2 regions of the Massilia sp. IC2-476 genome follow, and region 2 is predicted to be linked to the other one. Evidence: riboswitches for the same ligand, from Rfam matches in the RefSeq annotation. Region 2 holds a riboswitch; the other holds the start of a gene.

Region 1 (8,422 bases), on a different contig from region 2:
CGCGCCGCCCAGCGACACGCCGAGTGCACCGGCGCCGCTCGCCATCACCGGGCCGGCATTCAGACTGCTCCAGGCGGGAGCCTGGGTGCGCCAGCATTGCCAGGCGCGTGCGCGGCCCGATCCGGCCAGGAGCACATACGACAGCGCGGTTAGCCGCGCAGGCACATAGTTGAGCACATCGTCAATACGGGCAGCGGCGCGGCCGAAGAGATTGAAGCGCTCGTTGCGGTAGCCCCACATCGCGTCGAGCGTGTTGGCAAGCCTGAACAGGACGGCCCCAGCACCGCCGGCCACCAGGAACCAGAACAGCGTGCCGAACACGGCGTCATTGCCGTTCTCGAGCAGCGACTCGGCGCCTGCTTTGGCCAGATCCGCTTCCTGGGCGTCGTGGGTGTCGCGGCTGACGATCCAGGAGGTGCGCGTGCGCGCCGTCGCCAGGTCGCCCGCGCGCAGGGCCTCGACGATCGGCATGGTATGGTCGCGCAGGCTGCGCAGGCCGATGCAGGCGTACAGCAGCAGCGCATGCAGCCACAGTCCGGCGTGCGCCGCTGCCAGCCAGGCGAGCAGGGTGAGCGGCAGCACCGCCATCATCCAGGCCAGCAGGCCGCGCGGGAAGCGCAGGGCGCCGCGGTTCAGTCGGTGCTCGATGGCCGACGCCAGCCTGCCGAAGCCGACCAGCGGGTGCCAGCGGCGCGGTTCGCCCAGCAGCAGGTCGAGCACGACACCAGCCACCAGCAGGATGGCCAGTTCGGGCAGCGACAGGCCGCTCAGCATGCGGAGCCTTTGAGCACCAGCGGCAGTCCGGCGGCGACGAACACGGCCCGGTCGGCGCGTGCGGCCACCGCCTGGTTCAGGCGGCCCGCCTCGTCGGCAAAGCAGCGCGACACCGCACCCCAGGGCACGATGCCCATGCCGACCTCGTTCGAGACGAACACGAGATCGCCCTCGACACCGCCCTCGAGCAGGTCGAGCAGCGCCGCATGCTCGCTGTGGAAGCGCTCCGGCAGCGTCACTTCGCCGACATCCGGCCATTCGCGGCCGTCGCAGAACATCAGGTTGCTCAGCCAGAGCGTCAGGCAGTCGACCAGTACCAGCCGGCCGGGCGCACACTCCGTGCGCAGCACGGCTGCAAGCGCCAGTTCCTCCTCGACCGTCCGCCAGCCGGCCGGGCGGCGTTCACGATGATGCGCAATGCGGGCCGCCATCTCGGCGTCGCCCGCGCGCGAGGTTGCGACATACACGATCTCCTTGCCGGAGGCTTCGGCAAGCCGCTCGGCGTAGCCGCTCTTGCCCGAGCGCGTGCCGCCCAGTACCAGGGTGACGCTCAAGGCGCAGCTCCGCCGAACAGCGCGGCGATTGCCGGCGGGTTCGAAGGAAAGTAGGCGTGGAAGTAGGACGCAGTGAGCGAGCCGATGCGGTAGACCGCTTCGCCCTGCGCGCCGTTGCCGGTCTTGACGGTATAAGACTGGGCCGGCACCGGCGTCTCCAGCAGCGAGTAGTGGAAGGTGTGGCCGCGCACCGGACCCTGGTCGGTGGGCCGGGCATGGGCGCCGAGGCCCGCCAGGCGCGCCTGCATCCGCACTTCGCCCGGCAGCAGCCCGGCCATGGGCCAGCGCCGGCCTTCCTTGTCGGTCAGGCCGTCGGCCAGCACCATCATGCCGCCGCATTCGGCCAGGATCGGCACGCCGCGGACGTGGGCCGCATGGATCGAGGATTGCCACTGGCCGGCGCGGCTCAGCGTTTCGCAGTGCAGTTCCGGATAGCCGCCCGGCAGGAACACCGCGTCCGCGTCAGGGGGAACCGGCTCGTCCGCCAGCGGGGAAAAATAGCGCAGCTGCGCCCCCATCGACTGCAGCAGGTCGAGGTTGGCCGGATACAGGAAGCAGAAGGCGGCGTCGCGCGCGATGGCGATGGTGCGTCCGTCGAGCGGACGCCCGACGTCTTGCCACTCGGGCGCCGACGGCGCCAGCAGGGGCAGCGCGTTCCAGGCGTCTTCGTTGAAGTGCAGCCCATCCGCCAGGCGGTCGAGCATTGCGTCCAGGCCCTCGACTTCGCCGGGCAGGACCAGGCCCAGATGGCGTTCCGGCAGCGGCGTGTCCTGGCGCGCCAGCCATCCGACCAGGGGGATCTCGCGCAGCGAAGACGCCACCATGTTCGCATGGCCTTCGCTCGCGATGCGGTTGGCGACCACGCCCGCCAGCTCCACCGGCCCATAGTCGCGCAGCCCGCGCGCTACCGCACCCACGGTCTGCGCCATCGCAGAGGCGTCGATCACCGCCAGCACCGGCACGCCGAACTCGCGCGCCAGGTCGGCCGCCGAGGGAGCGCCGTCATACAGGCCCATGACGCCCTCGATCAGGATCGCATCGCTTTCGCGCGCCGCGTTGTGCAGGCGGCGCCGGCATTCCTCGACCCCGACCATCCACAGGTCGAGCGTATGCACCGGCGCCCCGGATGCGCGTTCGAGCAGCATGGGGTCGATGAAATCCGGCCCGCATTTGAAGACCCGCACGCGCAGGCCCTGGCGCAGCAGCTTGCGCGCCAGCGCGGCGGTGACGCTGGTCTTGCCCTGGCCGGAGGCCATGGCCGCCACCAGTACGGCGCGTGCGCCCTTGTCCATCACCACTCCGTTCCGGCCTGGGCCACGATGCCCGCCTTGAAGGCGTGCTTCACCACGTTCATCTCGGTGACCGTATCAGCTACAGCGATCAGTTCCGGCGGCGCGGCGCGCCCGGTCACCACCACGTGCTGCATCACGGGACGGTCGAGCAGGTCGGCGATCACCGTGTGCACGTCGAGGTAGCGGTATTTCAAGGCGATGTTCAGTTCGTCCAGCACCACCATGCCATAGGCCGGGTCGCTCAGGAAGCGCCTGGCCTGCTCCCAGGCCTCGGTCGCCTTGGCGATATCGCGCTCGCGGTCCTGGGTCTCCCAGGTATAGCCTTCGCCCATCGCGTGGAAGCTGACTTCATCCGGGAAGCGGCGCAGGAATTTTTCCTCGCCGGTGGACATGGCGCCCTTGATGAACTGGACCACACCCACCTTCATGCCGTGGCCGAGGGCGCGCATCACCATGCCGAAAGCGCTCGAACTCTTGCCCTTGCCGTTGCCGGTATTGACAATGATGATGCCGATTTCCTTGTCGGCGGCGGCGATCTTGGCGTCGATGACGGCTTTTTTCCGCTCCATGCGCTGGCGGTGGCGTTCGTTCAGTGCATCGATGTCGTCCGGATTCATGGCGTGGCCTCGAAAGGTAGGAAAATGCGGCGGCCGCCGTGCTCGATCATGTCGATCGGGTGGCCGAGGTAGTCGCCCAGCAGCGCCGGCTGCATGGTGTCGTCAACAGGACCGGCCTGCCAGCGGCCGTCGCCGTTGAGTAGCAGCGCGTGGGTGGAGATGCGGTAGGCCAGATTCAGGTCGTGTCCGATCATGACCACGGTCTTGGCCTGTTCGCGGCACAGCCTGGCCAGCAGGGCCATGACGCTGACCTGGTGCGCCAGGTCGAGCGCGTTGGCCGGTTCGTCCAGCAGCAGCAGCTGGGTGTCCTGGGCCAGCAGCGCCGCGATGGCGACGCGCTGGCGCTCGCCGCCCGACAGCGTGCGCACGTCGCGCCCCGCCAGGTCCGCCACTTCCATCTCTTCGAGCGCGCGCATGGCGAGCTGGTGGTCGTCGCTGCCTTCCCAGTAGCGGTCGGCGTGATAGGGGTGACGCGCCGACAGCACGGTTTCGATCACGCTGTACGAGAACGCGTCGTGGCGCGACTGCGCAAGGAAGGCGCGGATGCGCGCCAGTTGTTCCGGCGCCCAGGCGTCCAGGCGGCGGCCGCCGACCAGCACGGCGCCGGCGTCGGGACGGTGCAGGCCGGCCAGGGTGCGCAGCAGCGTGCTCTTGCCGGCGCCGTTGCGGCCGATGACGCTCCAGCATTCGCCGGGCCGCGCGGCCCAGTCGAGCTGGCGGATCAGCGTTCGGTTACCGACCTTCAGGTCGAGGTGTTCGGTCCGGATCATGGTCATTTCCTCAGGCGGTGCAGCTGGTAGAGGAAGACCGGGGCGCCGATGATCGCGGTGATCGCGCCCACCGGCAGCTGTTGCGGCGCGATGATTGTGCGTGCCAGGGTATCGCACAGCACCAGGAAGCTGCCGCCGGCCAGCACCGCCGCCGGGATCAGGACCCGGTGGTCGGGACCGAAGGCGAAGCGGCAGGCATGCGGGACGATCAGGCCGACGAAGCCGACCGAGCCGGCGCTGGTCACGGCGCTGGCCGTCAGCACGCCCGATACGAAGAACAGGCCCTTGCGCAGGCGGCCGACGCGGATGCCCAGCGTGGCGGCGGCTTCGGCGTGCAGCGCGACCACGTTCATGGCGCGCGCGCTGCGCAGGGCATACAGCAGGGCACCGCCAAGCACCAGCCAGGGTGCCAGGCGCAGCGGGGCGCCGGCCAGGTCGCCGATCATCCAAAAGATCATGCTGCGCAGCCGGCCTTCCGGCGCGATCGACAGCATCAGGGTGACAAGGGCCATGCAGGCCGAGGACAGGATCACGCCGGTGAGCAGCAGCATCGAGGTGCCGCCTTCGAGCGCGAGTCCGCCGCGCAGGTCGCGCCGCGCCAGCAGGTAGAGCAGCATCGACACCCCTACCGCGCCGGCCAGCGCGGCCAGGTCGACCACCAGGGCGGTGGCCATCAGGAGCAGGGCGAGGAGGGCGCCGACTGAAGCGCCCGCCGAAATGCCGAGCACATACGGGTCGGCCAGCGGGTTGCGCAGCAGCGCCTGCATCATCACGCCAGCCAGCGCCAGCGCGCCGCCGGTGACGAAGGCGGTCAGCGCGCGGCTGGCGCGCAGCTCGAGCAGCGAGGCCGCCAGGCTGTTTGCTTCGCCGTTCGTTAGCTGGCGCAGCGCGTCCGGCACCTCGGCCAGCGGCACGGCGACCGAGCCCGTCATGCCGGCGAACAGCAGGCTGGCAAGGGCGCACAGCAGCAGCACGCCGATGACGAGCGTGGCGCGCTGGCGCTGCGAGTTGGCTGGGTGATGCATGCGTCTCCTCTTGGTACGTCAGCGGATGCCGTAGCGCAGGCCGGCGAACCAGGTACGGCCGCTGGTGCCGTAGTTCCGGGCCAGCTCGTAGCGCTTGTCGGCGACGTTGTCGACGCGCAGCAGCAGCGACACATCAGGCGTGAACTGCCAGGTAGCGTACAGGTTGAGCAGGCCGTAGCCGCCCAGGCGATTGCGGTTGGCCGCGTCGTCGAAGCGCTCGCCCGAGAGCTGCAGTTCGGCGCCGGCCTTGAGCGCACCCCAGCTGCTGTCGGCCATGAAGGAAGCGTGCTTCTTCGCGCGGCGCGCCAGCTGCTTGCCGGTGGTCTCGTCGGTCGGGTCCTGCCAGTCCAGGCTGCCGCGCAGCGTGACGCCGGCGACAAGTGCCTCGGCCGCCAGCGTCACGCCTTCCAGTTTGGCTTCGTTGACGTTGTAGGCGCAGCTGCCGGCACGGCCCGGGCAGGGCGTTGCGGAGACGATCATGTCGGTCAGGCGGTTGCGGAACCAGGTGGCGTCGAACTGCAGCTTGCCGGCATCGTAGCGCAGGCCGGCTTCAAGGTTGCGGCCCTTCTCCGGACGGTTGGTCGGCAGGCCGTATCCCGGGTAGTACAGCTCGTTGAAGGTCGGCGCCCGGAAGCTCGAGCCGACGCTGGCGGTGGCGCGCAGGCCCCTGCCGAAGTTGTAGCCATAGCCGGCGGCGCCGGTGTTCTTGTTACCATAGACCGAGCGGTCGTGGCGGGCGCTGGCATCGAACAGGTGGCTGCCGCGCTTGGCCGAGTAAGCCGCCGCGTACGAATTGGTCGTGCGGCTGCGCGACAGGTCGGCGGTGGAGCTGGACTCGACTTCTTCCTTGCGGTGGCTGTACAGCAGCTGCAGGGTGTCGGGGCCGAGGGCGATGGTGTTCTGCCAGGTCAGCTCGTCCTGCTGCGTGTCGATCTGGCTGGCGCCGGATGCGGCGGCGCTGGTGAAGCTGCCCAGTTTGTCGTCGGAGCGGGCGAACTGCAGGGTAGAGCGCCAGTTGGACGTGAACTGGCTGGCGACATACACCGCCGCCGTGTTCAGGTCCTGCTTGTTGTTGACGTCATAGGGGCCGGCGCCGCTGTCGTACTGCGCGCGCAGGTCGCTGTGCAGGAATTGCGCGCCAATCTCATGTCCGGGAGCCAGCGTATACGACAGCTGGCCGTTGGCGTTGCGGCGGCGGTAGCCGTCTTCGTCCGGGTTGAAGCCAAAGGCGCCGGGACGGGTGGCCGAGAAGCCGTCCGAGTCTTCGTAACCGGCGCTGAAGGCATAGCGCAGCGCATCGCCGGCGCCATGCAGGCTGGCGTCCGCCTTGCGCGTGGCATTGCTGCCGGCGCCGACCGCAGCGCTGACGGTGGGGCTGCCATCGCCCTTGCGAGTAAAGATCTGGATCACGCCGCCGATCGCGTCGGCGCCGTACAGGGTGCTGAGCGGACCGTAGACGACTTCGATACGCTCGATGGCGCCGAGCGGCACTGCGTTCCAGGAGGCGACGCCACTGGTGGACGAGCCGATGCGCACGCCGTCGAGCAGGACCACGACCTGGTTGCTGTTGGCGCCACGCAGGAACACGCTGGTGGATGCGCCGGCGCTGCCGTTGCGGGTGATTTCGATGCCGCGCTGGCGCCGCAGCACGTCGGCCACTGAGCCGGCGCCGGAACGGGCGATCTCGTCGGCATGGATGACGGTGGTATCGGCGATCACGTCGACCGCGCGTTGGGGCATGCGGTTGGCGGTGACGACCACGGAGTCCAGGGTCTGGGCGAAGGAGGGCGAAGCGAAGGCGAGTGCGAGCGCGGATGCAAGCGAACGCGCGGCCGCTTGCCGTGTTACAGGAAAGTTCATGAATAGTTCACATCAAAGACAACCAGCCGACGTCCCCGTAGGCCAGATTGAACAGAAACGCACCGTTGGCGCGCTTCCACCTTTTGGCCGGTATCCGGGCTGGCAAGTCTGGCCGTCCGACCTTCCCATGCGTTCGCACAGTGGTCATGGAAGACGGTTTGCCGCGCTGCTGATTCAGCATGCGCGGTACTTGCTTACCGTTGCGGGGGCAGCACACGTTGGCCTTGTTGAAGGGCTTCGTGTTTCCCGTTTAACTGCGGTCGTGGACACGACCGCGAGCACCAAAACGCCGCCATTATAAAGGAGAAACTGCGGCACGGTGGTGGAGCGTTGTCAGTCTTTCAGCACGATGACTTCGCCGTAGGCGATGCGGTGGGCGCTGTTTGCGGCGCGCAACGCAGCTTCTTCGAGCGTGCCGCCGGCATGCAGCGCCGACAGCAGTCGGATGGTGCCCGCGTGGCAGATGACGAGGGCAGGATGCTGCAGCTCCTTGCGAAACGCGGCCACGCGGCGTGCCACGTCCAGCACGTTCTCGCCGCCGCCGGGACGGTAGTGGAGGAGGTCGGCGGCCCAGGCGTCGACCTCGGCGCGCGGGATCGCATCCCATCCCTGCATCTCCCAGGCGCCGAAGTCCATCTCGGCCAGGCGCGCATCGAAGCTGACGGGAACGCCGAGCGCATTGGCGAGCATGCTGCAGCGTGCGAGCGGGCTGGCATAGACGGACAAAGCACCGGGCAGGGCTGCGGCGCGCAGGCTGGCAACGACCAGGGTGGTTGCTTCGATAGATGTCGAAATGTCGGCCCTGCCGTAGCAGATCCCGGGCGCGATCTCCGGCTGCGGGTGGCGGACCAGGACCAGTTCCATCGGATCAGGCCAGGGCGCCGTGGCCCAGGGTGGCCAGCACGGCGAGGTAGATCACGACTTCCGCCAGCTGCTGCACGGCGCCAAGGCAGTCGCCCGTATAGCCGCCGATGCGGCGCGCGAATTTGCGGGCGAGCCACCAGGTGGCAAGCGCGCTGGCGATGCATGCCGCGAGCACTGCGCGCAGATCGAGCGCCGCCGTTGCGACCAGGATGGCGCCAGCCAGGGCGACCGTTGCCGAGGCGATGATGAACTCCGGCGTCGTCATGCGCTCGGCCAGCGGCTTGGCCTTGCCTTCGGCGCGCGCATATTCCATGCACCAGATGAGCGAGGTCGCGGCCAGGCGCGAGAGCGGATGCGCGAGCAGCAGCGCGCCGATGGCGCTGGCCGGCGGCAGCATCGCCAGCGCAGTGCACTTCGCGCCGAGCATGCACACGACGCCAATCGCACCGTAAGCGCCGACCCGGGAGTCCTTCATGATCTCGAGCACGCGCTCGCGCGTCATGCCTCCGCCGAGGCCATCGCAGGTGTCGGCGAAGCCGTCTTCGTGAAAGGCGCCGGTGGCGTAGATCGTCGCCGCGGTCGAGAGCGCGGCCGCGACGGGCGCCGGGAACAGATACGCTGCCGCCGCATATACGCCGGCGCCGATCGCGCCGACCACCAGGCCGA
Region 2 (8,422 bases):
GGAAGGCCTTCTACGACGCCCAGGAAGGCGTGACCGCCTACCCGATGACGACCAAGAAGCCGGCCGACGTGGCGCGCATCCCCGACATTTGCCAGTCGCTGGCGCCGCACCGCGGCGTGCCGACCAAGCCGCTGCGCATCATGATCATGGGGATCCCGAACGTCGGCAAATCGACGCTGATGAACGCGCTGCTGAAAAAGCGCGTGGCCAAGGTGGGTGACGAGCCGGCCGTGACCAAGACCCAGCAGAAGCTCTATCTCGGCAAGCACATCGTGCTGGTCGACACCCCCGGCATGCTGTGGCCGAAGATCGCGATGGCGAGCGACGGCCTGATGCTGGCGGCGAGCCACGCGGTCGGCTCGAACGCGCTGATCGAAGAAGAAGTGGCGGAATTCCTCGCCAACCTGCTGCTCGAGCGCTACCCGCAGCTCCTGAGCGCGCGCTACGGCTTCAAGACCGAGGGCCTGGACGGCATCGCCGTGATCGAGCACGTGGCCCAGCGCCGCGGTTTCCGCGTGCGCGGCGGCGAGTTCGACTACGAAAAGGCGGCGCACGTGCTGTTGCACGACTACCGCACCGGCGCGCTGGGACGGATCAGCCTCGAGACGCCGGAAACGCGTACTGCGGCGCTGGCGCGCCATGCCGCCGAGATGGCGGAAAAGGCGCGCATCGCCGAAGAGAAGGCTGCGCTGAAGGCGGAAGAGGCGATGCGCGGCAAGCGCGGGACCTGAACCCGACCACACCACGAAACCTGAACGCTGTTGTAGGGTGGGCGGATTCTCCGCCCACGCGGTGATCGTTAGCGACTGAATTGCCGCGCGGGGGACAGCACCTTCAGTTGACCGCGTGGGCGGGAAAACCCGCCCACCCTACGAACCCCCGAAGCGGAAACTCGAAACGGTCAAGGACCCAAAAAAATCCTCCTCGTGATACACGCACGCCGCCGGCTCCTGTTCGGCAGCGCCGAGCGCCACCATCAGCGGCAACAGGTGCTCTTCGCGCGGATGCGCGGCGCGTGCCATGGGCGCGGTTTCCCAGCGCAGCAGCGCCGCTGTGCGTTCGGGCGGCGCCAGCGTCATCGTCTGCTGCAGCCAGCCGTCGAAGGCCTTGGAGGCCGCAGCTCCGCTTGGGCCGAACTGGCGCAGGTTGTGAAAGGAAAGGCCGCTGCCCAGGATCAGCACCCCTTCGTCACGCAGCGGCGCCAGCGCACGGCCGGCCTCGATGTGGGCCTGCGGATCGAGGTCGCGCCGCAGCGACAGCTGCACCACCGGCATGCGCGCTTCCGGATACACCGGGTACAGCATCGAGAAGGTCCCGTGGTCGAAGCCGCGCTCCGCATCGAGCCCGACCGGATGGCCGCCAGCCCCGAGCAGGGCGGCGACACGCTGCGCCAGCGCCGGGTTGCCGGGCGCCGGGTACTGCACCTGGTAGGTATGCGGCGGGAAGCCGCCATAGTCGTAGATCATGCCGGGCGCGCCGCCGGATGACACCATGAAGCCCGGCGTCTCCCAGTGGCTGGTCACGACCAGCACCGCGCGCACGGCCTCGCCATGTGCCTGGCGAATGCCTACCAGCGAGGCTTCCAGCTCGGCATAGGCAGGACCGTACTGGTCCTTCATCCAGGGCCAGGGGCCGCCGCCGTGCGATACGAAATAAGTAGGGAGGCGCATGGGTGCTCCGTCGATACGTGGACGCACCCATGGTAGCCGATGGCGCGATTCAGCGTGCGGCGCCGCTTCTCGCCACTTCCATCAGGGCGAACAGGCGCGCGCAGCGCATCCAGGCCAGCGCCAGCACGGCGAGCTGGGTCAGCAGCAGGCCGCCGAGGAAGCTGCCCACGCCCAGCGCCGGCACGTTCAGGCGCGCCACTGCCAGCGCCGCCGCCAGCGCCAGCCCGCCCAGGGTGATGCCGAACCAGAGGCCGAAGGCGGCCAGCGGACGGCGCGCCAGCACTCCCAGGCCGTCGCACCAGGCCAGCACCGCCGACTTGCGGCGGCGGTCGAGCGCCAGCACGGCGCGGCCGGCGTCGAGCGTGGCGTGGGCCAGCAGCAGGAGCAGGCCGGTCACCAGGACCGCCCCAAGCGCGGCATCGCCTGCCGATGATGCAAGCACACTGCTGGCCGCGTGTTCGTCGGCGGCGCCGCCCGCGATCGCGCCCAGGAAGCCGGCGACGCCGAGCGGCACGACGGCCCACAGCAGCATGCGCAGCAGGCGTCCGTATTCGTGCACGCCGCCGGCCGCCAGGGCCGCGAAGCCGGGCGGCGCTGGAGCGCGCGCCGCGGTGATGGCGGCGCCAGTGAGCAGCGGCGACAGCAGCAGCGTCAAGACCAGCGCCACGGTGCCGCCGCCGGCCAGCGCAGAGGCGTGCTGGCTGTGCAGGCTCATGATGTCGGTGATGGCCACCAGGTCGAGGCGCCGCGCCAGCGCGGGGGCGCCGACTGTGCGATCGAGCGCATCGCCCAGCATCACCCAGACCGGCAGCGCGGCCGCGAGTGTCGGCAGCAGCAGGGCCACCAGCCAGAGCAGCATCAGGCGCCATTGCCGGGCAGGGCGCAGTGCCCGCAGGAGGCTGCCACGGGTGGCGGCAGGGGAAACGGACGCCGCCTGCGGCGCCAGGGGAGCGGTAGTGGTCGTCATACGGTGGCCAGGAAAGACAGGATCAGTTGGATGAACGCGGCCGCGTCGCTGCTCCAGCGGGTGGATGCGCCGCGGTCGGGAGTGATGCTGCGGCTGTCGTCGAGCTTGTTGACGTCGAGGTAGTGGCTGCGGCGCGGGTCGATCTCGGCCGACACGGCGCGCGCCGGCTTGACCCAGCTGAAGCTGCGCCATTTTTCCGCGGGCGAAGCCGCGCGCCACTCGACTGTTTCGCTGCTGCCGTCGGCGAAGCGCACCACCAGCGTCTGCGGCACGCTGGCGCCGTCGCGGCGCACGGTGACTTCGGTGCGCCAGGGGAAGGGGCCGCTGCCTTCCTTTGCTCCCGGATTGGCCTTCTTCCAGTCTTCGCGCAGCTTCGCAACGCGCCTGTTGACCGCCGCCTGCGTCTCCTCCAGTCGCCGGCCGCCCTCAAGCCGGGTGCCTGCCGGCGGCAGTTCTTCTTCGCTGGTCAGCTTAAAGACCTTGTCGTCGACCCGGGCCGTCGCATAGACCTGCTGGGCAAAGACTTCTTCGACGGCGGCGCGTTCGCCGCTGCCGTCGGCCAGGGCTTCGCGCAGGTCGGCGATGCTCGGATGGCGGAACTTCCAGCGGCGGTAGTATTCCTTGAAGCCGCGCTCCATCGCCTCGCTGCCGATCCGCTGTTCCAGGTCGCGCATGACGAGGGCGCTGCGGTTGTAGACCGGGCCGATACCCTGCAGGCGCTGCCAGGCGTTGGCGCCGGGCGCATCGGCAGGCCGGTCGCGCGGCGAAGCGAGGCGGATGAAGTCGAAAGGAGCGAAGGCCGGATCGACCCCGATGCGCTTCAGCCAGCCCGGGGCCGGATGGATCATCTGGCCGCGCCCGCGCAGCATCCGGTTGCTCCAGAATTCGTTCAGGCCCTCGTCGAGCATCGGTTCTTCGAACTCGTTGCTGGCCAGGATGCCGTAGAAGTAGCCATGCCCGAATTCATGGACGGTCACGGCGTCGAGCTCGAATGCGGACAGCGACTTCGGCGCCACCTCGGCATAACCGGAGGCGGTAACAAAGGTGGGGTACTCCATGCCGCCGGCTTCTTCCGCGTTGTAGGGCGGGATCACGACGGTGAGCGTGCGGTAGGGGTAGGGGCCGAGCGTGCGCGAAAAATAGGCCAGCGCATCCTTGGCCGCCTTCATCGCCGGCCTGGCGCTGGCTTCGTATTCGGGCGGATAGATCACCTCGACCCTGACGGTCGGGCTGCCCGGGCCGGTCCAGGTTTCCACCAGCGGCTTGGCGCTGCGGCGGTCCGCGGTCCAGGCGAAATCGTGCACGTCGTGCTGTACGTAGCGGTGCGTCAGCATGCCGTTCTTCTCGACGGGCGGCCCCTGCAGCTCGCCGGTGGCGCCCACCGTATAGCCCTTGGGAACGGTAAGGCTCACGTCGTAGCTGCCGAAGTCGGCGTAGAACTCGGACTCCATGTGGAATTCGTGCGCGTTCCAGCGCGGCGCGGTCGCCCCGCGTTCACCCGGCAGTTCCAGCACCGCGATCTTGGGGAACCATTGCGCCACCAGGTGGAAGCTGTCGAAGTAGCCGGTGCGCGCGATCACGCGCGGCAGCTGGGTGCTGAAGGCCATGTCGAGCGTGGTGGAGGCGCCGGGCGCCACCGCCGCCGGCAGGTCCAGGCGCACCACCGTGTGGTCGGTGGACGGCCCCTTGTCGGGCTGGACGAAGCGCCATGGCACGCTGCTCCCGCCCTGGCTCACGCTGCGCAGGGCGATGTGGCCCCATTCGCCATCGCCGGTGCCGACGCCGCTCCGGAATCCCTCACCGCGCCGACGCTGCTCGGTGAAGAAGGTGCTGCCTTCGCCTTCGAAGGCGTTCATGTAGAGGTGCAGGTAGACGCTGCGCACCGGGACCGCGCTGCGGTTGCGCCAGGTGAGCGCTTGCCGTCCGGTGACGACGTGCTTATCCGGGTCGAGCGTCGCGGCGATGCGGTAGCTCACCACCCGGTCCGACAGCGTCGGCTGGTCGCCGCCGCGGATGCCGCCCCATGCTCCCGGGCTGCTGGGGACGCTGACAGCGGCGGCGTCGGGTGCGGCCAGTGCGATGCCGTCGAGTAGAGGTGCAGCCACGTCAAGCGGTGCGTCCGCCTGGGCGAACCAGGCCGCCGTGCCGCCGGCGACCAGCAATGCCGCGACAAGCAGCCCGCGCAAGCGGTGCCGGCTTCCTTGTATCCTCATGCAAGACTCCCTGTCGATGTCGTTTTGGTATGAGCGCGACTATATCGAGAAGCTTGGCTAATTTCCAAGCGCTTCGGATAGAAGCCCGGATTTGGCGACGAAATACCCGAAAAGCTTGTCAGGTTATAATCTCGGGGTTCTGGTGCCCGCGCATGCTTCTGCTCATGCGCAGTTAAACGGGAAACACGAGGCAAGGTCGCTACGCGTCCGCGCCGAGGTGTGCTGCCCCCGCAACGGTCAACAAGCGTCATCGTCCTCATAACGATGACAGGTCGCTCCGAAAACCACTGTGCCAACGCATAGGAAGGTGGAGCGGTTCGTCTTGCAAGCCCGGATACCGGCCAGACAGGTGGGAGTGCCAAGGCGCTTCCGTTGAACTCCGGCCTGCGGGGACGCGGGCCGGTGCCATTACCGAGAACATCCAACATGAATTTTGCTGCCGTTCCACGCAGCGCGCCGGCCATGAAGCCGCTCGCGCTGGCCTGCGCTCTGTCGCTGTCCGTCCTTGCCGCCAACGCTCTCGCCCAGGAAGCGCTGCCTTCGATCGTCGTCACCGGCGCGCGCTTCCCGGCGCAGGCCGCCACCGCGCCGATCGGCGCCACCGTCATCACCGCCGAGGATATCCGCCGCGCCGGCGCCACCGACGTGAATGCCGCGATCCGCAAGATCGGCGGCGTCTACGGGCGCCAGAGCCTGGACGCCTCGCCCGACTTCGCGCTCGACCTGCGCGGCTTCGGCTCAAACAGCGCCCAGAACCTGGTGATCCTGGTCGACGGCGTGCGCCTGAACGAGAATGAACTGGCGAACGCGGTCCTGTCGAGCATCCCGGTCGATACCGTCGAGCGCATCGAGATCCAGCGTGGCGGCAGCAGCGTGCTGTACGGCGAAGGCGCGACCGGCGGCGTGATCAACATCATCACGCGTCGCGGCGCCCAGGACGGCACCCACGGTTCGCTGTTTGCCGAAGCAGGGCGCTTCAGCGCGCGCGACCTGCGTGCTTCGCTCAGCCACGGCGCCGGTCCGCTGACCGTGGACGTCGTTGTGGCCGACCGCCGCACCGACAACTACCGCAAGAACAGCGACTTCAAGCAGCAGACCGCCAGCGGCGGCGTGCAGTACAACTACGGCGCCGGCCGTGCCGGCCTGCGCTTCGAACGCTCGGAACAGGACGCGCGCTTCCCTGGTTCGCTTAGCGAAGCCCAGTTCCTCTCGATCCCGCGCCAGACCCTGACCCCGGACGATTTCGGCACCCTCGACACCGACCGCATCACCGCTTTCGTCGAGCACCGCATCGGCGGCCTCGAGCTGGCCGCCGAGCTGTCGCGCCGCGAGCGCGAGGTCGAGGCCAACTACTTCTACATGATGGGCGGCACGAAGGTGGCGTCGCGTTCGGCCTATGACGCGCGCCAGACCCAGTTCTCGCCGCGCCTGCGCCACACCGCCAGCTTCGGCGACAAGCGCAACGAACTGGTTGCGGGCATCGACCTGGTGCGCTGGGAGCGCCAGACCAGCTCCGATTTTTCGCTGGGCGACGCCGAGCAGGATTCGAAGGCGGTTTACCTGCGCAATGAAATCCTGTGGAATGCTCCACATAACGCGCGCCTGGCCATCGGCGGCCGCCACGAGCGCTTCATCAAGGACTACTCGGACCCGCTGGCCTTCCCGCCGGTGGTGAACGAGCACCGCAAGCAGTCGATCAACGCCTGGTCGGTCGAGGGCAGCTTCGATGTGCTGCCCGGGGTGACGACCTTCGCCAGGGCAGGCCGCAGCTACCGCATCGCCAACGTCGACGAGAACAGCCTGCGTGCCGGTCCCGAAGTGCTGGCGCCGCAGACCTCGCGCGACCTCGAACTGGGCGTGACCGCGGGCCCGGCCGGCCGCCAGCTGAGCGCGCGCCTGTTCCGCCACCGCCTGGAAAACGAGATCTTCTACGACCCGACCATCGGCTGGGGCGCCAACACCAACCTCGACCCGACCCGCCGCCAGGGCGTCGAGGTGGAAGGCCAGTACGCCCTGAGCCAGGACCTGCGCCTCACGGCCCAGTGGCAGCGCGTGGACGCCGAATTTACCGCCGGCCCGAACGCCGGCCGCGAGATGGTGCTGGTGCCGAAGAACGTCGTTACCGCGCGCCTGGGCTGGACCCGCGGCGGCCACAACGCCGACCTCGGCGCCCAGTGGGTCGACAGCCAGCGCTACGGCAGCGACTTCACCAACAGCTGCGGCGCGCGCATCCCGTCCTACACGACGCTCGACGCCCGCTACGCGTACCGCGTGGGCGGCTGGGAAGCGGCCTTCAGCGCGCTCAACCTGGCCGACCGCCAGTACTACAGCAACGCCTTCGGCTGCCGCTCGGGCATCTATCCGAGCGATGGCCGCCAGCTGAAGCTGTCGCTGCGCTACGATTTCTGATGCGCGCGCGACTGGCTTACGCAGCAGCACTGCTGGCCCTGGCGGCCGGCAGTGTGCAGGCCGCGGTGACCGTGGTCGACGACGCCGGCCGCCGCGTCACGGTGCAGCAGCCGGCGCGCCGCGTCATCTCGATGGCGCCGCACGCCACCGAGCTGCTGTTCGCCGCCGGCGGTGGGAAGCAGGTAGTCGGCGCCATGAACTACAGCGACTACCCGGAAGCGGCAAAGAAGATCCCGCTGGTGGGCAGCAACAGCGTGATCGACATGGAGCGGGTGCTGGCCCTGAAGCCCGACCTGATCGTGGTCTGGCACAGCGGGAACACGGCGCGCCAGATCGCCCAGCTCGAAACGCTGGGTGTGCCGGTCTTCCACAGCGAGCCGCGCCGACTGGCCCAGGTGGCCGACAACGTCGAGCGCCTCGGCCAGCTGCTGGGCACGGGGCCTACCGCCACCGGGGCAGCCACGGCGCTGCGCACCAGGCTGGCCGCGCTGGAAGGGCGTTACGCAGGCCGCGCGCCTGTGACGGTGTTCTACCAGATCTGGGACCAGCCGCTGTACACCCTCAACGACGCCCAGATCGCCAGCGATGCGATCCGCGTCTGCGGCGGACGCAACGTGTTCGGCGCGCTCAAAGTGGTGGCGCCGGAAGTCAGTCTGGAAGCGGTGCTAGCGGCCGACCCGGAAGCGATCATGGCGGGCAAGCGCATCGATCCCGCCAACCCGGGCCTGAAGCTGTGGGAGCCGTACAAGACGATGACGGCCGTCAAGCGCGGCAATCTGCTGAAAGTAAACGGCGAACTGCTGACCCGGCCGGGGCCGCGTACCATCGAGGGCGCGGCACTGCTGTGCGAGCAGTTGGAGGGCGTCAGGCAGCGCCGGCCGAAGTAAATCGCCAGGGATCGGCTTGGCAGTCTGCTAATGCTTGTCAATCTGCCGTATCCCTTGCGTTAATTCGGTAAGCAAATGCAAAATTCCCGCCTTCCCCCGTAAGGGGACCCAAAAAAGTGGTAATCTCCCGGCGTTTGCTCAATCTATTCTGGAAGGATACCTATGCGTTCTCTGCGTTTCGCCCTCATCGCCGCCACCATGGTCGCCAGCACCGCGTTCGCGTCGCCTGCCGACCCGAAGAACGGCGTCGATTACCAGACCCTGAGTGCGCCGCAG

What was found. A riboswitch is a leader RNA that binds a small molecule or an ion and turns the genes downstream of it on or off. The one in region 2 is predicted to bind cobalamin.
Region 1: another riboswitch for cobalamin. It lies ahead of LK539_RS24205 (TonB-dependent receptor domain-containing protein); the one in region 2 lies ahead of LK539_RS08565 (TonB-dependent receptor).

The regions. Positions count from the first base shown of each region.
Region 1 covers NZ_JAJFER010000017.1:1,706-10,127, reverse strand. Annotated here, with positions in the region: gene cbiB (adenosylcobinamide-phosphate synthase CbiB) at 1-774, opposite strand, end outside; gene cobU (bifunctional adenosylcobinamide kinase/adenosylcobinamide-phosphate guanylyltransferase) at 768-1,328, opposite strand; gene LK539_RS24225 (cobyrinate a,c-diamide synthase) at 1,325-2,620, opposite strand; gene cobO (cob(I)yrinic acid a,c-diamide adenosyltransferase) at 2,620-3,237, opposite strand; gene LK539_RS24215 (ABC transporter ATP-binding protein) at 3,234-4,007, opposite strand; gene LK539_RS24210 (iron ABC transporter permease) at 4,010-5,032, opposite strand; gene LK539_RS24205 (TonB-dependent receptor domain-containing protein) at 5,051-6,892, opposite strand; cobalamin riboswitch at 6,960-7,193, opposite strand; gene LK539_RS24200 (histidine phosphatase family protein) at 7,226-7,756, opposite strand; gene LK539_RS24195 (adenosylcobinamide-GDP ribazoletransferase) at 7,761-8,422, opposite strand, start outside.
Region 2 covers NZ_JAJFER010000002.1:819,144-827,565, forward strand. Annotated here, with positions in the region: gene ylqF (ribosome biogenesis GTPase YlqF) at 1-731, shown strand, start outside; gene LK539_RS08550 (class III extradiol ring-cleavage dioxygenase) at 870-1,670, opposite strand; gene LK539_RS08555 (hypothetical protein) at 1,720-2,637, opposite strand; gene LK539_RS08560 (M1 family metallopeptidase) at 2,634-4,850, opposite strand; cobalamin riboswitch at 4,974-5,211, shown strand; gene LK539_RS08565 (TonB-dependent receptor) at 5,277-7,259, shown strand; gene LK539_RS08570 (cobalamin-binding protein) at 7,259-8,146, shown strand; gene LK539_RS08575 (thiol:disulfide interchange protein DsbA/DsbL) at 8,309-8,422, shown strand, end outside.